DNA from 3 places in the Photobacterium sp. J15 genome. Region 2 is predicted to be linked to each of the others. Evidence: predicted binding sites of a transcription regulator. Region 2 holds the regulator's gene; each other region holds the start of a gene.
The links. Region 2 encodes PurR, which represses purine synthesis genes. Its sites were predicted from a motif close to TNANGNAAACGTTTNCNTNA; they were not measured.
Positions count from the first base shown of each region.

Region 1: the regulator PurR is predicted to act here: its motif matches at 1,864-1,883, upstream of AACQ93_RS16255 (uracil-xanthine permease family protein).
Region 3: the regulator PurR is predicted to act here: its motif matches at 1,754-1,773, upstream of AACQ93_RS13265 (NCS2 family permease).

Region 1 is NZ_CAWMUI010000001.1:3,613,299-3,617,571, forward strand. Features, by position in the region: gene recG (ATP-dependent DNA helicase RecG) at 1-1,674, shown strand, start outside; gene AACQ93_RS16255 (uracil-xanthine permease family protein) at 2,051-3,421, shown strand; gene envZ (two-component system sensor histidine kinase EnvZ) at 3,501-4,273, opposite strand, start outside.
Region 2 is NZ_CAWMUI010000001.1:1,531,906-1,536,178, reverse strand. Features, by position in the region: gene AACQ93_RS07150 (hypothetical protein) at 1-28, opposite strand, end outside; gene hutZ (heme utilization protein HutZ) at 231-788, opposite strand; gene purR (HTH-type transcriptional repressor PurR) at 1,383-2,390, shown strand; cyclic di-GMP riboswitch class I at 2,607-2,709, shown strand; gene AACQ93_RS07135 (TfoX/Sxy family DNA transformation protein) at 2,845-3,435, shown strand; gene AACQ93_RS07130 (hypothetical protein) at 3,692-4,084, shown strand; gene AACQ93_RS07125 (carboxymuconolactone decarboxylase family protein) at 4,246-4,273, shown strand, end outside.
Region 3 is NZ_CAWMUI010000001.1:2,949,514-2,953,786, forward strand. Features, by position in the region: gene gpt (xanthine phosphoribosyltransferase) at 1-371, opposite strand, end outside; gene AACQ93_RS13265 (NCS2 family permease) at 426-1,715, opposite strand; gene AACQ93_RS13270 (aminoacyl-histidine dipeptidase) at 2,959-4,273, shown strand, end outside.

The DNA.
Region 1 (4,273 bases), 2.1 Mb from region 2:
TCCGAACCGACAGAACTCAGCGTTGAAGAAACCCTGACCCCGGTCTACCCGACCACCGACGGCCTGCGCCAACTGACCCTGCGTAACCTGACCGATCAGGCAATGGTTCTGCTCGACAAAGCCGCAGTGCGCGAGCTGCTACCGGAAGGTTTGTATGACCGTCAGATGACACTGTCTCAGGCCCTGCACATCATGCACCGCCCGACACCGGACGTTTCGCTCGACCAGCTTGAAGAAGGTAAACATCCGGCCCAGCAACGGCTGATCCTTGAAGAGCTGCTGGCCCAGAACCTGTCGATGCTGGCTGTGCGTAACAAGAGCCAGCAACATGACGCCTGGTCGCTGCCGCCAAGCGATACCCTTAAACAGAAACTACTCGACAGCCTGCCGTTCAGCCCAACCGGAGCCCAACAACGAGTAGTAGCCGATATTGAGCACGATCTGGCTCAGGCGCACCCGATGATGCGCCTAGTGCAAGGGGATGTCGGTTCAGGCAAAACCCTGGTCGCCGCCCTCGCCGCCTTGCGGGCTATCGAGCACGGCTATCAGGTTGCCCTGATGGCTCCGACCGAACTCTTGGCTGAACAGCACGCCATCAACTTTGCCAACTGGCTGAAACCAATGGGAATAGAAGTTGGCTGGTTGGCTGGCAAGCTCAAAGGCAAAGCACGCGACAGTGAACTGGCCCGGATTGAAAGCGGCGAAGCTAAAATGGTCGTCGGCACCCATGCCCTGTTCCAGGAGCAGGTAATGTTTAACAACCTCGCACTGGTGATCATTGATGAACAGCACCGCTTCGGTGTCCACCAGCGGCTGGAACTGCGGGAAAAAGGGGCCAGCAACGGCCATTACCCGCACCAGTTGATCATGACGGCTACGCCAATCCCGCGAACCCTGGCGATGACCGCCTATGCCGACTTGGAGACGTCCGTCATCGACGAGTTGCCGCCGGGCCGGACACCGATCCAGACCGTCGCCCTGCCGGACTCGCGCCGGGCTGAGATTATCCAGCGGATCCGCTCTGCCTGCCTTAACGAAGGCCGTCAGGCCTACTGGGTCTGCACCCTGATTGATGAATCCGAAGTACTGGAGGCCCAAGCCGCCTCCGATACGGCCGATGAGCTGACAGCCCAGTTGCCGGAGTTGAAAATCGGGCTGGTACACGGACGGATGAAACCGGCAGAAAAACAGGAAGTGATGCAGCGCTTTAAAGAAGGTGAACTTCACCTCCTGGTTGCCACCACTGTGATTGAAGTCGGGGTCGACGTGCCTAACGCCAGCCTGATGGTCATTGAAAACCCGGAGCGCCTGGGTCTGGCTCAGCTCCACCAGTTGCGCGGTCGCGTCGGTCGGGGCAATGTCGCCAGCCATTGTGTCCTGCTCTATCATGCCCCGTTGTCCAAAACAGCCCAGAAACGCCTGGGCGTACTGCGCGAAAGCAGCGACGGCTTCGTGATTGCCCAGCGGGATCTGGAAATCCGCGGCCCCGGTGAACTGCTCGGCACCAAGCAAACCGGTATCGCGGAATTCAAGATTGCCGATCTGGTCCGCGACCAGCATCTGATCCCCCAGGTCCAGAAACTGGCGCGCTATCTTCACGACAATTACCCGGATAACACCAAAGCGATTATCGATCGCTGGCTGGGTCAGCGAGAAAATTACTCCAACGCCTAATGTCAGCTTAATTGCGGCCAGAAACTGTAAAAAAACAGGCTTTCTGGCCTGCTTTTCCATTGATATATTCGATTTGATTCGCCACTGTGATCCCGGCATCCAAGTCAACATCTGCAACTACACACTTTACTTAACTTTTCCGACCTTAACCCCGGCTTCTCCTGCTAACAGAAAATAATTTAAACAAAATCACGCAAACGTTTGCTATTTGCAGAAAGATAATTACAATAGCGCACAAATTTCATCCACCCCCTCTCTCCCGGTGACGGTCTGGATCTGATTAACAGCAATCACAGAGTTATCCATCCGCCACGGACTGCTACCCATTCAGCGTAATAGTCGGGACCACAGAGAGACACCAAGGAAATACATGGCCATGACTCGCCAACACAGTGATATCGAAACACCTGTAAAGTCCGATCTGATTTACCGTCTTGAGGACCGTCCGCCCCTGCCGCAAACCTTGTTCGCCGCGGTCCAGCACCTGCTGGCCATGTTTGTTGCCGTCGTCACCCCGTCGCTGATCATCTGCCAGACCCTCGGCATTCCGGCAGGCGATACCAATACGATCGTCAGCATGTCACTGTTTGCTTCAGGCATTGCCTCTTTCATCCAAATCCGCACTTTCGGCCCGGTTGGCTCCGGCCTGCTCTCGATTCAGGGCACCAGCTTTAATTTCCTTGGTCCAATCATCGGTGCCGGGCTGGCACTGAAAGCCGGTGGCGCAGACGTGCCGACCATGATGGCGGCAATTTTCGGCACAATTCTGGTTGCCTCTCTGACAGAAGTACTTATCTCCCGCGTCCTGCAACACGCCCAGCGCGTGATCACCCCACTGGTGTCCGGCATTGTGGTTACCCTGATCGGCCTGACCCTGATCCAGATCGGTCTGACTTCCATGGGCGGCGGCTATGCCGCGATTGAAAACGGTACCTTCGGCAGCTTGGATAACCTGATGCTAGCCGGTACGGTTCTAGGCCTGATTGTGCTGTTGAACCGGGTGAAAAACCCGTACCTGCGCGTCTCATCCATTGTGATAGCCATGGCTGCCGGCACCCTGCTTGCCTGGATGAGCGGCATGGTAGACAACTCCCGTATGAGCAACGCTGAACTGATTGCGATCCCACAGCCAATGCAGTACGGACTGGGCTTTGAGTGGTCACTACTGATCCCATTGGTTATTGTCTTTGCGATCACATCACTGGAAGCTATCGGTGATATCACTGCGACATCAGAAACCTCTGAGCAGCCGGTTGCCGGCCCGGTTTATATGAAACGCATCAAAGGCGGCGTGTTGGCAGACGGTATCAACTCGGCAGTGGCCGCAGTGCTCAACAGCTTTCCGAACTCCACCTTCAGCCAGAACAACGGCATCATCCAGCTGACTGGAGTTGCCAGCCGCTACATCGGCTACTTCGTAGCGGGTATGCTGGTTCTGCTTGGCCTGTTCCCTGGGGTTGCTAACCTTGTTCAGCTGATCCCAGAACCGGTGCTGGGCGGTGCGACCATTGTAATGTTCGGCACCATTGCCGCTTCCGGCGTACGGATCATCTCCCGTTGCGAGCTGGACCGCCGCGCCATCCTGATCATGGCTCTGTCTTTCTCTATGGGTTTGGGTATCGCCCAGAAGCCGGAGATTCTTCAGTTCATGCCGGAATGGATTAAGAGCATCTTGTCATCTGGAATGGCGGCAGGCGGTATCACGGCGATTATCCTGAATCTGGTTTTGCCGGAAGAGAAAAAATAACAGCAAGAAATAAAGCCGATAAAAAAGCGAGAGCCACACAGGCTCTCGCTTTCTTTTTATGTAGACGAATTCTAGATGATTAAAGCTTCTTAGCGGCATTCAGCGGCAGGTTAACCTGTACCTTCAAACCACCATCACTGCGGTTGGTAACGGAAATCGACCCTTCATGCTGATCAATAATCCGCTTTACGATTGCCAGGCCAAGACCGGTCCCTTCCGATTCACAACCACGGGCAGTATCTCCCCTAGTCAGCGGCTGGAACATCTTCGCTACCTGTTCCGGTTCAATCCCCGGGCCGTCATCTTCAACACAGAACCAGGCCGTCTTGCGATCGGCGGTTACACCGCTGGCAATCCTCACCCAGCCGTTACCATAACGCAGGGCATTGGTTACCAGGTTGGCTACCGAACGCTTGATCGCAACCCCGTTAACGTGCACCACGCCGGGAATATCATCCAGCGCCAGCTCAATCTCATGTTCATAACCGCCTTCGGTTTCCGCCACTTCCTGCAGCAGTGAATTGAGCTCAAGCGCTTCTTCTTCCTGCTTTTTGGTCGATTTGAGGTAATCCATAAACTGGCTGATGATCTCGTTACACTCTTCGGTGTCCTTAATCATGCTCTCAGCCAGATAACTGTCTTCCGGCGACATCATCTCAGTTGCCAGCCGGATCCGAGTCAGCGGTGTGCGCAAGTCATGGCTAACCCCAGCCAGCAGCAATGCCCTGTCTTCTTCCAGCTGCTTGATGCCCTCCGACATGCGGTTGAACGATTTGGTTACCGCACGAATTTCCGATGCGCCGCGCTCAGGCAAATGCGGTGGCGTCTCTCCCCGTGCAACTTGCAAAGCGG
Region 2 (4,273 bases):
GTACACCTTTCGTATTCTTATTGGACATAAATTAAATCCGATATTGTTATCAATATGACAATTATCACACGAAATTTTCCCCCTTCAAGAAAGCCTTCTGCTTACGATGATCCGGATCAAGCGATTCCGCGATTGTCCGTTATAACGACCTAAACGAACAAAGGCCTGATATTCATTCAGGCCTTAAATCACTATTTACGTTGCAACTTACATTAAGATACGAACTGCTGTTACAGCTTTTCTGATGGTGTTGTCACTTCGCTTCCATCTACAATACGCTTATGTCCTTCCTGCAAATGAACAAAGTCCACCAGATCATCACCGCTAACCTGAAATGCCTGACCGAAACCTTTAACAAACAATCCCTGAATCGGCTCCAGGCGGAATAGAGAAAAATCAGCCAGACCGCTTAGCCCTTCAACAATTTCACCAAAACGCTCTTGCAATGCAGCAATACCTTCCTGCCAACGTTCGGTTTCACGATCAACCACAAAGACATTCGCTTCAAATGTCAGCCGTTTACGGGCATAAATCGTTTTCGACGTACCTTCATCTTCAATCATCATCAAAGACACTTGCGGATTCTCGAGCAAATTACGCGCATGTTTAGCAATCTGGCTGATCAGCACATAATAACCATCATCCAGCAAGGCAAAGGGCGCGTAACTCACGTTAGGTTTGCCTTCTGCATCAACAGTAGCGAGCTGAAGGGTCTGGCACGACTCTCGAAATTCGGCAATTTCAGGGCCAAGCCGGTTTTGAAGGCGTACCTGCTTTACCTGTTTCATTAACTTGTATTTCTCCGGGATATTGTTGTTTTCATGCTTTAAGACGGCATTAGTGAATAGACGTTTTTTCTAACCTCTACTCCCATTTTTACCCATATCAATATAATAGCCCCGGATTTCCGCTTCTCTTGAAGAGAGAGCAGTCAGGTATCCCACCTCATTCCGCATTGCCAAGACAGATGTCACAAAAGCACATGTTTTATAACCAAAAGTTATCAGCACTATCAAATAGCTCAAACAAATAACGCATCATATGCACCTTAACACCCTTAAAGTGCATTAACTTTGTTGATATCTATCAAGATTTAAGATCTTGGAATACAGAAACGTTGCACTGTGCGCTACACTCAGTAGAATGTGAACGCAAGCGATTAACAATGTAACGTCAGTTAAAGACGCGAGAAGCAAGGCCGCTCGTTGCAGCGGCTTTTTGGCGTTTTTGTACATGATGATTTGTTCATAAAACAGACAGTAACAAACAGCAAAATTGCCTGAACAACCAAATACAAAGACAATTTTGCTGTCTGTTACTATCAATTTAAATGAATATGAAACGGTCGGGACCTCTGACCTGAAATTATTAGAAGAATAAGTATGGCAACGATTAAAGATGTTGCACGTTTAGCTGGAGTCTCAACGACAACAGTCTCACACGTGATCAACAAAACCCGTTTTGTAGCAGAAGCTACACAAAAAAAGGTATTAGAGGCTGTTGAAGAACTGAACTACGCGCCAAGTGCCGTCGCGCGAAGCCTTAAGTGTAATACCACACGTACCATCGGAATGCTGGTAACCAAATCAACCAACCCGTTTTTTGCCGAAGTCGTTCACGGTGTTGAAGAGTACTGCTATAGCCAAGGGTACACACTGATTCTTTGTAACACAGAAGGTAATCTTTCCAAGCAACGAGATTACCTACGCATGTTGGCAGAAAAACGTGTCGATGGCCTGCTTGTCATGTGCTCAGATCTTGACGAAAAGCTACTTGAGCTTCTTGAACGTCAAAAAGATCTGCCAATGGTGATTATGGATTGGGGTCCGGAAAGCCCGCACACGGATAAAATTCAGGACAACGCAGAACTTGGCGGCTATGTTGCAACCAAGTACTTCATCGAACAAGGTCACACAAAGATTGGCTGTCTGAGCGGTCACACAGACAAACTCACATGTCAGGAACGTCTGAAAGGTTTCCACAAAGCCATGAAGGAAGCTGAGCTGGACGTAAATGAAGACTGGCTGCTTGAAGGGGACTTCGAATGTGAGTCTGCTGTTGTTGCGGCGAAGCGCTTTATTGAAATGAAAGATCGCCCTACCGCCATCTTCTGTTTTAACGACATCATGGCAATGGGCTTGATCAGTACGTTTGAACAGGCTGGTATCCGTGTTCCTGATGATATTTCTATCATCGGGTACGATAACATCGATTTGGCGCCTTACTTCTCGCCCCCTCTGACTACAATTCACCAGCCAAAGCGCAGATTGGGTCAAACGGCGATCGAGATCTTACTTGCACGTGTTAAAGACAAAAAACACGAGCATCAGATTTTTGAAATGGCACCTGAACTGGTGGTTCGCAATTCTGTTAAGAATCTTAATGCATAAATCGTAATTGCAATCTGCGTCGACATTGACACATAAAACCGGTGAGGCAACTCGCCGGTTTTTTTTTCATCCGTGAAAAAAATAGTATTCAATATGAACAATCGATATGAAAAATGCGTCGAGAGCCCAAAAAACGAACTAATTTATTGGACCAAGATCACACTTTTAAAAATGGGAGCAAGGTCAAAAATCATAACTTAAGATATATTAATAGCGTCACGAACAAGGCAAACCATTCGAAAGATTGGGACGCAAAGCTTCCGGCCTAAAAGTGTTTAGTTTTATGAACTATGTCACTTATGGTAGCGGGGTTGCCGATGGATGTAGCAAATGGCTATGTCAGACTTTAACTTATCGCTGACATAGTCTTTTTGTAAATTTTGCTATTCTGAATCCTCGCTCTTGTTTTAGGTGACTCGAAGATATTTCACAATATTTATCACCGAGAAGACGCATGGACAAACCAGTACTTAAAGAATCATTAAGATTATTTAATTGTTTCGAGAATATTAAATCTCGTTCAATGTTTGGCGGTTTTGGCATATTTTCAGGCGAAACAATGTTTGCGCTTGTAGTAAATGACAAATTGCATTTACGTGCTAATGCCGACAACGAAGAAGAATATAAGAAAGCAGGTCTGGAACCTTACGTTTATAAAAAACGTGGCTTCCCTGTTGTAACTAAGCAATATGCTATTCCTGAAGAATGGTGGAATGAGCCTCAAAGAATTGTCAGCAAAGCTGAACGAGCTCTGGAGGCGGCCAAACAGGATAAGGAAACCAAAAGCAAAAGCGGACCGAACCGTATTAAAGATCTGCCAAACCTTCGCCTTGCCAACGAGCGAATGCTTAAGAAAGCTGGCATAAGCACAGTTGAAGAACTGTATGAAGCGGGCTCCCTAAATGCTTACAGAGCATTGCAGGAGACACACAAAGATACAGTTAATATCGAGCTTCTGTGGGCATTAGAAGGTGCTGTAAGTGGTACGCACTGGTCTGTAATTCCACAACAGCGACGTACAGAGCTTCTGTCACAACTGAATTAAATTCAGATAAGCAAAATATAATAAGAGGTGCATGTCACCTCTTATTTTTTATGCTTATACCCAACCTGATTAATTAATACTTGTAGCATATAAAAATAATTGCTTAATTAAATTATTTAGTCGTTAATTGACAATTTTTTGTCAATACGAGTGAAAAATTGACACTTCTCACAAAGCTGTTCATAAAATCATCAACACTCTTTTTTTAACTCCTCCGATTAGTAAAATTGAACCGTCATATAAACCGGAGGTTGTTATGTACTATTCAAAGCCATTTCCCGGACAAGCTGAACAAATGTTTAAAGACAAGTTTTGTATATGGCCCAGGTTAATGCGTGGTCTTGTATTTGTCAGTTTACTTCCGTCTGCAATAGTGACACTTTTAGTACTTCAGCAACATGCCTCTCTTGAAGCTCTTGAGAGTGCACTAATTATTACTGCAGCCTTTAACCTACTGCTGCTTTGCTGGGGTGTCTTTTTAAAAGTTCGCTCAAAGAAATACTGGTATCGCAACTATCACATTGGCAAGACCATGGTGATTGCTTCACTACCTTTAGTTGCCTGCTTTTATCTCTTCGTCGCAAATCCTGATACAGCAGATATTGCCAAACAACAAAGGTCACAAGTAGTACAAATTTCAGTCAACTAAGCACTTTTATCAAAATTATCTTAATTTTCTGAAATTTAATTGCCCCATTAACGGTCTGTGTCTCACAACAATCTAGTAATATAGCCGACCATTAGTCCAACTAGATTGATATACTAAAAGTAGCATATTGCTACAGTGATACAGACATATAAGGGGCTCATGTGCGTATACCAGCCAAAAAACAGTATT
Region 3 (4,273 bases), 1.4 Mb from region 2:
TCATCTACCAAGTGCTTACCAGCTGGTTTTGCACATACAGTAACGAACTTCGCTTTAGGATACATAGCACGGATCATTTCAGCAGTGCCACCGGTATCAACCAGGTCATCAACAACCAGGAAGCCTTCACCGTCACCTTCAGCCTGCTTCAGTACTTTCATGTCACGCTGGTGATCATGGTCGTAGCTTGAGATGCAAACCGTATCAACATAGCGAATACCAAGCTCACGAGCCAGGATTGCAGAAGGAACCAGACCACCGCGGCTAACAGCAATGATGCCTTTCCATTGCTCAGCCGGAAGCAGTTTCTCTGCCAGCTGGCGAGTGTACATTTGCATGTTGTCCCAAGTGATGACGAATTTATTACTCATATCCGATGAACCTCTGAGTCAGCGAAACGTCCGCTGAATATATTTTTAAAACTGTTATAAGAAGATAATTTTAGCAACAAACAAGGCTGCGATAACCCAGACGCTAATATTTACATCTCTTCCCTTGCCACTCATAACTTTGACAGCAGCATATGTGATAAAGCCAAGGCCGATACCTTCAGCGATGGAGTATGTTAATGGCATTAAAAGGCAAACTACAACAACAGGTGCCGCTTCTGTTAAGTCACGCCAGTCTACACTGACCAAACCCGACATCATAAGGATAGCCACATAGAACAATGCACCTGCAGTCGCATAAGCAGGAACCATTCCTGCCAGCGGAGCAAAGAACAGAGCCAGCAGGAACAATACGCCCACGGTAACAGCCGTCAGGCCGGTACGTCCGCCAACCGCAACACCAGAAACACTTTCAACAAATGATGTTGTGTTTGAAGTACCCAGCACAGCACCAATTGAAGTTGCCGTACTATCCGCCAGCAGAGCACGATTAAGGCGAGGCAGCTTACCATCTTCGCCGATCAGCTCAGCTTTAGTTGCGACTCCCACCAGCGTTCCTGCAGTATCGAACAAATCAACAAACAAGAAGGCAAACACAACAGAAACCAAACCGACTTCAAGTGCGCCGCCAAAATCCATCTGCATAAATGTCGGAGCCAGGCTTGGTGGCATAGACATCACACCAGCAAACTGGATATCGCCGAACAGAATTCCGAGAACAGTAACAGACAGAATCGCAATCAGTACCGCAGCTTTATAACCACGGTGTACCAGCGCAATTGTCAGGAAAAACCCCAGAGCAGCCATTACCGCCGGAAAGCTGGTTAGATCGCCGACATGAACCAAAGTTGCAGGATTATCAACCACAATACCAGCACTCTGCAAGGCAATAAATGCCAAAAACAGACCTATACCAGCTGAAATACCGGTGCGAAGTGCGTTCGGAATGGCATTTATAATCCATTCACGCACTCGCAGAACACTCAGCGCAATAAAGCACAAACCAGACAGGAATACCGCCGCAAGCGCTACCTGCCAGGTATGCCCCATACCCAGAACAACACTGTAGGTAAAGAAAGCATTCAACCCCATACCCGGAGCCTGAGCGACCGGATAGTTCGCCACAAAGCCCATGATAAAACAGCCAACCATCGCTGCCAGACAGGTAGCGACGAACACCGCTCCCTGATCCATACCAGTAGTAGCCAGCATCGTCGGGTTAACGAAAATGATATAGGCCATTGTCAGAAAGGTCGTTAAACCTGCCAACATTTCAGTACGAACATCAGTGCCGTGTTCTTTCAGTTTGAATAGTTTCTCAAGCATTGCTCTCGGTTCCTTGGAGACATTTCGCCGCAAGTTAAAAAGTAAAACGTTTGCGCAAACGATTTTAGGCGGCGATTATATGCGGCTTGCCTGTCAATTTCCAGAGATTAACGTAATTATCATTAGAGATTTCGGCCAACAGAGCAAAAAAACATCCAACCTAAAGTCACATTAAATTTATTCCCCTTAAAATCATAAACTTAACGTTTAATTAACATATGTAGGTACCGTAGCATTCAGCATTTTCCACTAGTACGCAAACGATAATATGCATCAGGTTAAGTTTTTTATTGTCAGCTTGAAGCTATAGCCATAGTTATAAGGCTAAATTTAATGCAGATGGTGAGAGAAGGCTTATAAAGCCGTTTTTTTAGAAGAAGGAAATAAAAAAAACGCCACTTCAAACTGAAGTGGCGTAAGAATGTGTTGAATAACCAATTAGCGAGGGTATTCCGAATTCTCAAATCATAAAGGGGGTGAACAATACTGCTCGAACACCATGCCTGACTACCAGAGCCCGGCACAGTATCAAGAATTAGTAGCCGAAATAGCTTGGGTACTGGAAGTTTGCTGTGTACACAGAACGGTTATTCCAAAAATTTGCAATTGAATCAAATACTTTCATTTCTATCACCTTTAAATATTAAGTTTACTAAACACACATACATTTCGTGCTCAGCCATAGTGGCTTGACTTAATCTCAGTTCCTTGGAGGCGATACCTCGGGCTCGTCCTAAGCAGTTTCTGTGTATTTCTGTCTTCACCAGAAGATGTGTAAACTATACCCATCTCGTAATTAAGTTACAAGCATTTTCTTTAACTACGTCACACTTTTTTTATTTATGTGCACTTGAACATGCTTTTCTGTAATTTTATTACATTATCAATAGCGAGAATACGTCTCATTAGATGACATGAGCTGGTTGAAAATTACGAAACGAATATTGAATAACTAAACGCAACAAAGGGATATAAGCACAAGGATATGATAAAAGAGTGAATACTCTGTTTTATTTAAATGCAATCAATAGCACATCTTTCAACCTCAAAATCATCACTTCTTGCCAGTGATCACAAACTTAATCCCTGTATTTGGCTTTTTAAGATTTCACTATCACAGGCTTATCACCCGGTGGTATGCTTGAATCAATCGCGATAGATTAATCTGCTGCAATTACCAGCCCATTGGTTGATCTTCAGCTAATGGATCGCTTTAGCCCAAAAGTTTATAAGGGAGAATGCTGTGTCTGAAATCAGTCAACTGTCACCACAACCTGTGTGGCAATTCTTCGATCAAATCTGTTCTATTCCACATCCATCAAAGCATGAAGAACAGCTCGCTCAACATATTGTGAAATTTGCTGAAAGCGAAGGTCTTGAAGTTCGCCGTGACGCTACTGGTAACGTATTTATTAAGAAGCCAGCTACGCCAGGTATGGAAAACCGTAAAGGTGTAGTACTTCAAGCGCACATTGATATGGTGCCGCAGAAAAACGAAGACACCGACCACGACTTCCTGACCGATCCAATCCAGCCGTATGTCGACGGTGAATGGGTAACAGCAAAAGGAACAACCCTGGGTGCCGACAACGGTATTGGTATGGCGACTTGCCTGGCCGTATTGGCATCGAAAGATATTGAGCACGGTCCGCTTGAAGTCCTGCTGACTATTGATGAAGAAGCCGGCATGACCGGTGCGTTCGGCCTTGAACAGGGTTGGCTGGAAGGTGACATCCTTCTAAACACTGATTCAGAGCAGGAAGGCGAAGTTTACATGGGCTGTGCCGGTGGTGTAGACGGCTCTATCACTCTGCCTTTAGAGCGTGAAGCGGTTCCAACCGAACACGCTGCAGTAAAACTGGTGATTAAAGGCCTGAAAGGCGGTCACTCTGGCTGTGACATTCACACCGGTCGCGGCAACGCGAACAAACTGCTGGGTCGCTTCCTGTTCGGCCACGCTGAAGAACTAGGTCTTCGCCTGACTTCACTAAGCGGCGGTAGCCTGCGTAACGCTATTCCTCGTGAAGCTTTCGCAATGGCAACCCTGCCAGCTAAAAATGTCGACAAGCTAAATGAGCTGTTCACTTACTACCAATCAATCCTGGCTGCGGAGCTGGGCAAAATAGAAACAGACATCAACCTATTTGTTGAACCAGCTGAGCTACCAGCTGACGTGATGACTGAAGCAGTTCAGAAACGCCTTCTTGCTGCACTAAACGCTTGCCCTAACGGTGTACTGCGTATGAGTGATGAAGTTGAAGGTGTAGTTGAAACATCACTGAACGTTGGTGTGATCACAACAGAAGCAGACAAAATCACTATTCTTTGTCTGATCCGTTCTTTGATCGATACTGGCCGCAGTAATGTGGAAGGTATGCTGAAAGCAGTCGCTGAGCTGGCTGGTGCTGAATGTGAATTCTCTGGCGCTTACCCAGGCTGGAAACCGGATGCAGACTCTGAAGTAATGCACCTGTTCCGTGATACATATAAAGGTATCTACGGCAGAACACCGAACATCATGGTGATCCACGCAGGTCTGGAATGTGGTCTGTTCAAGA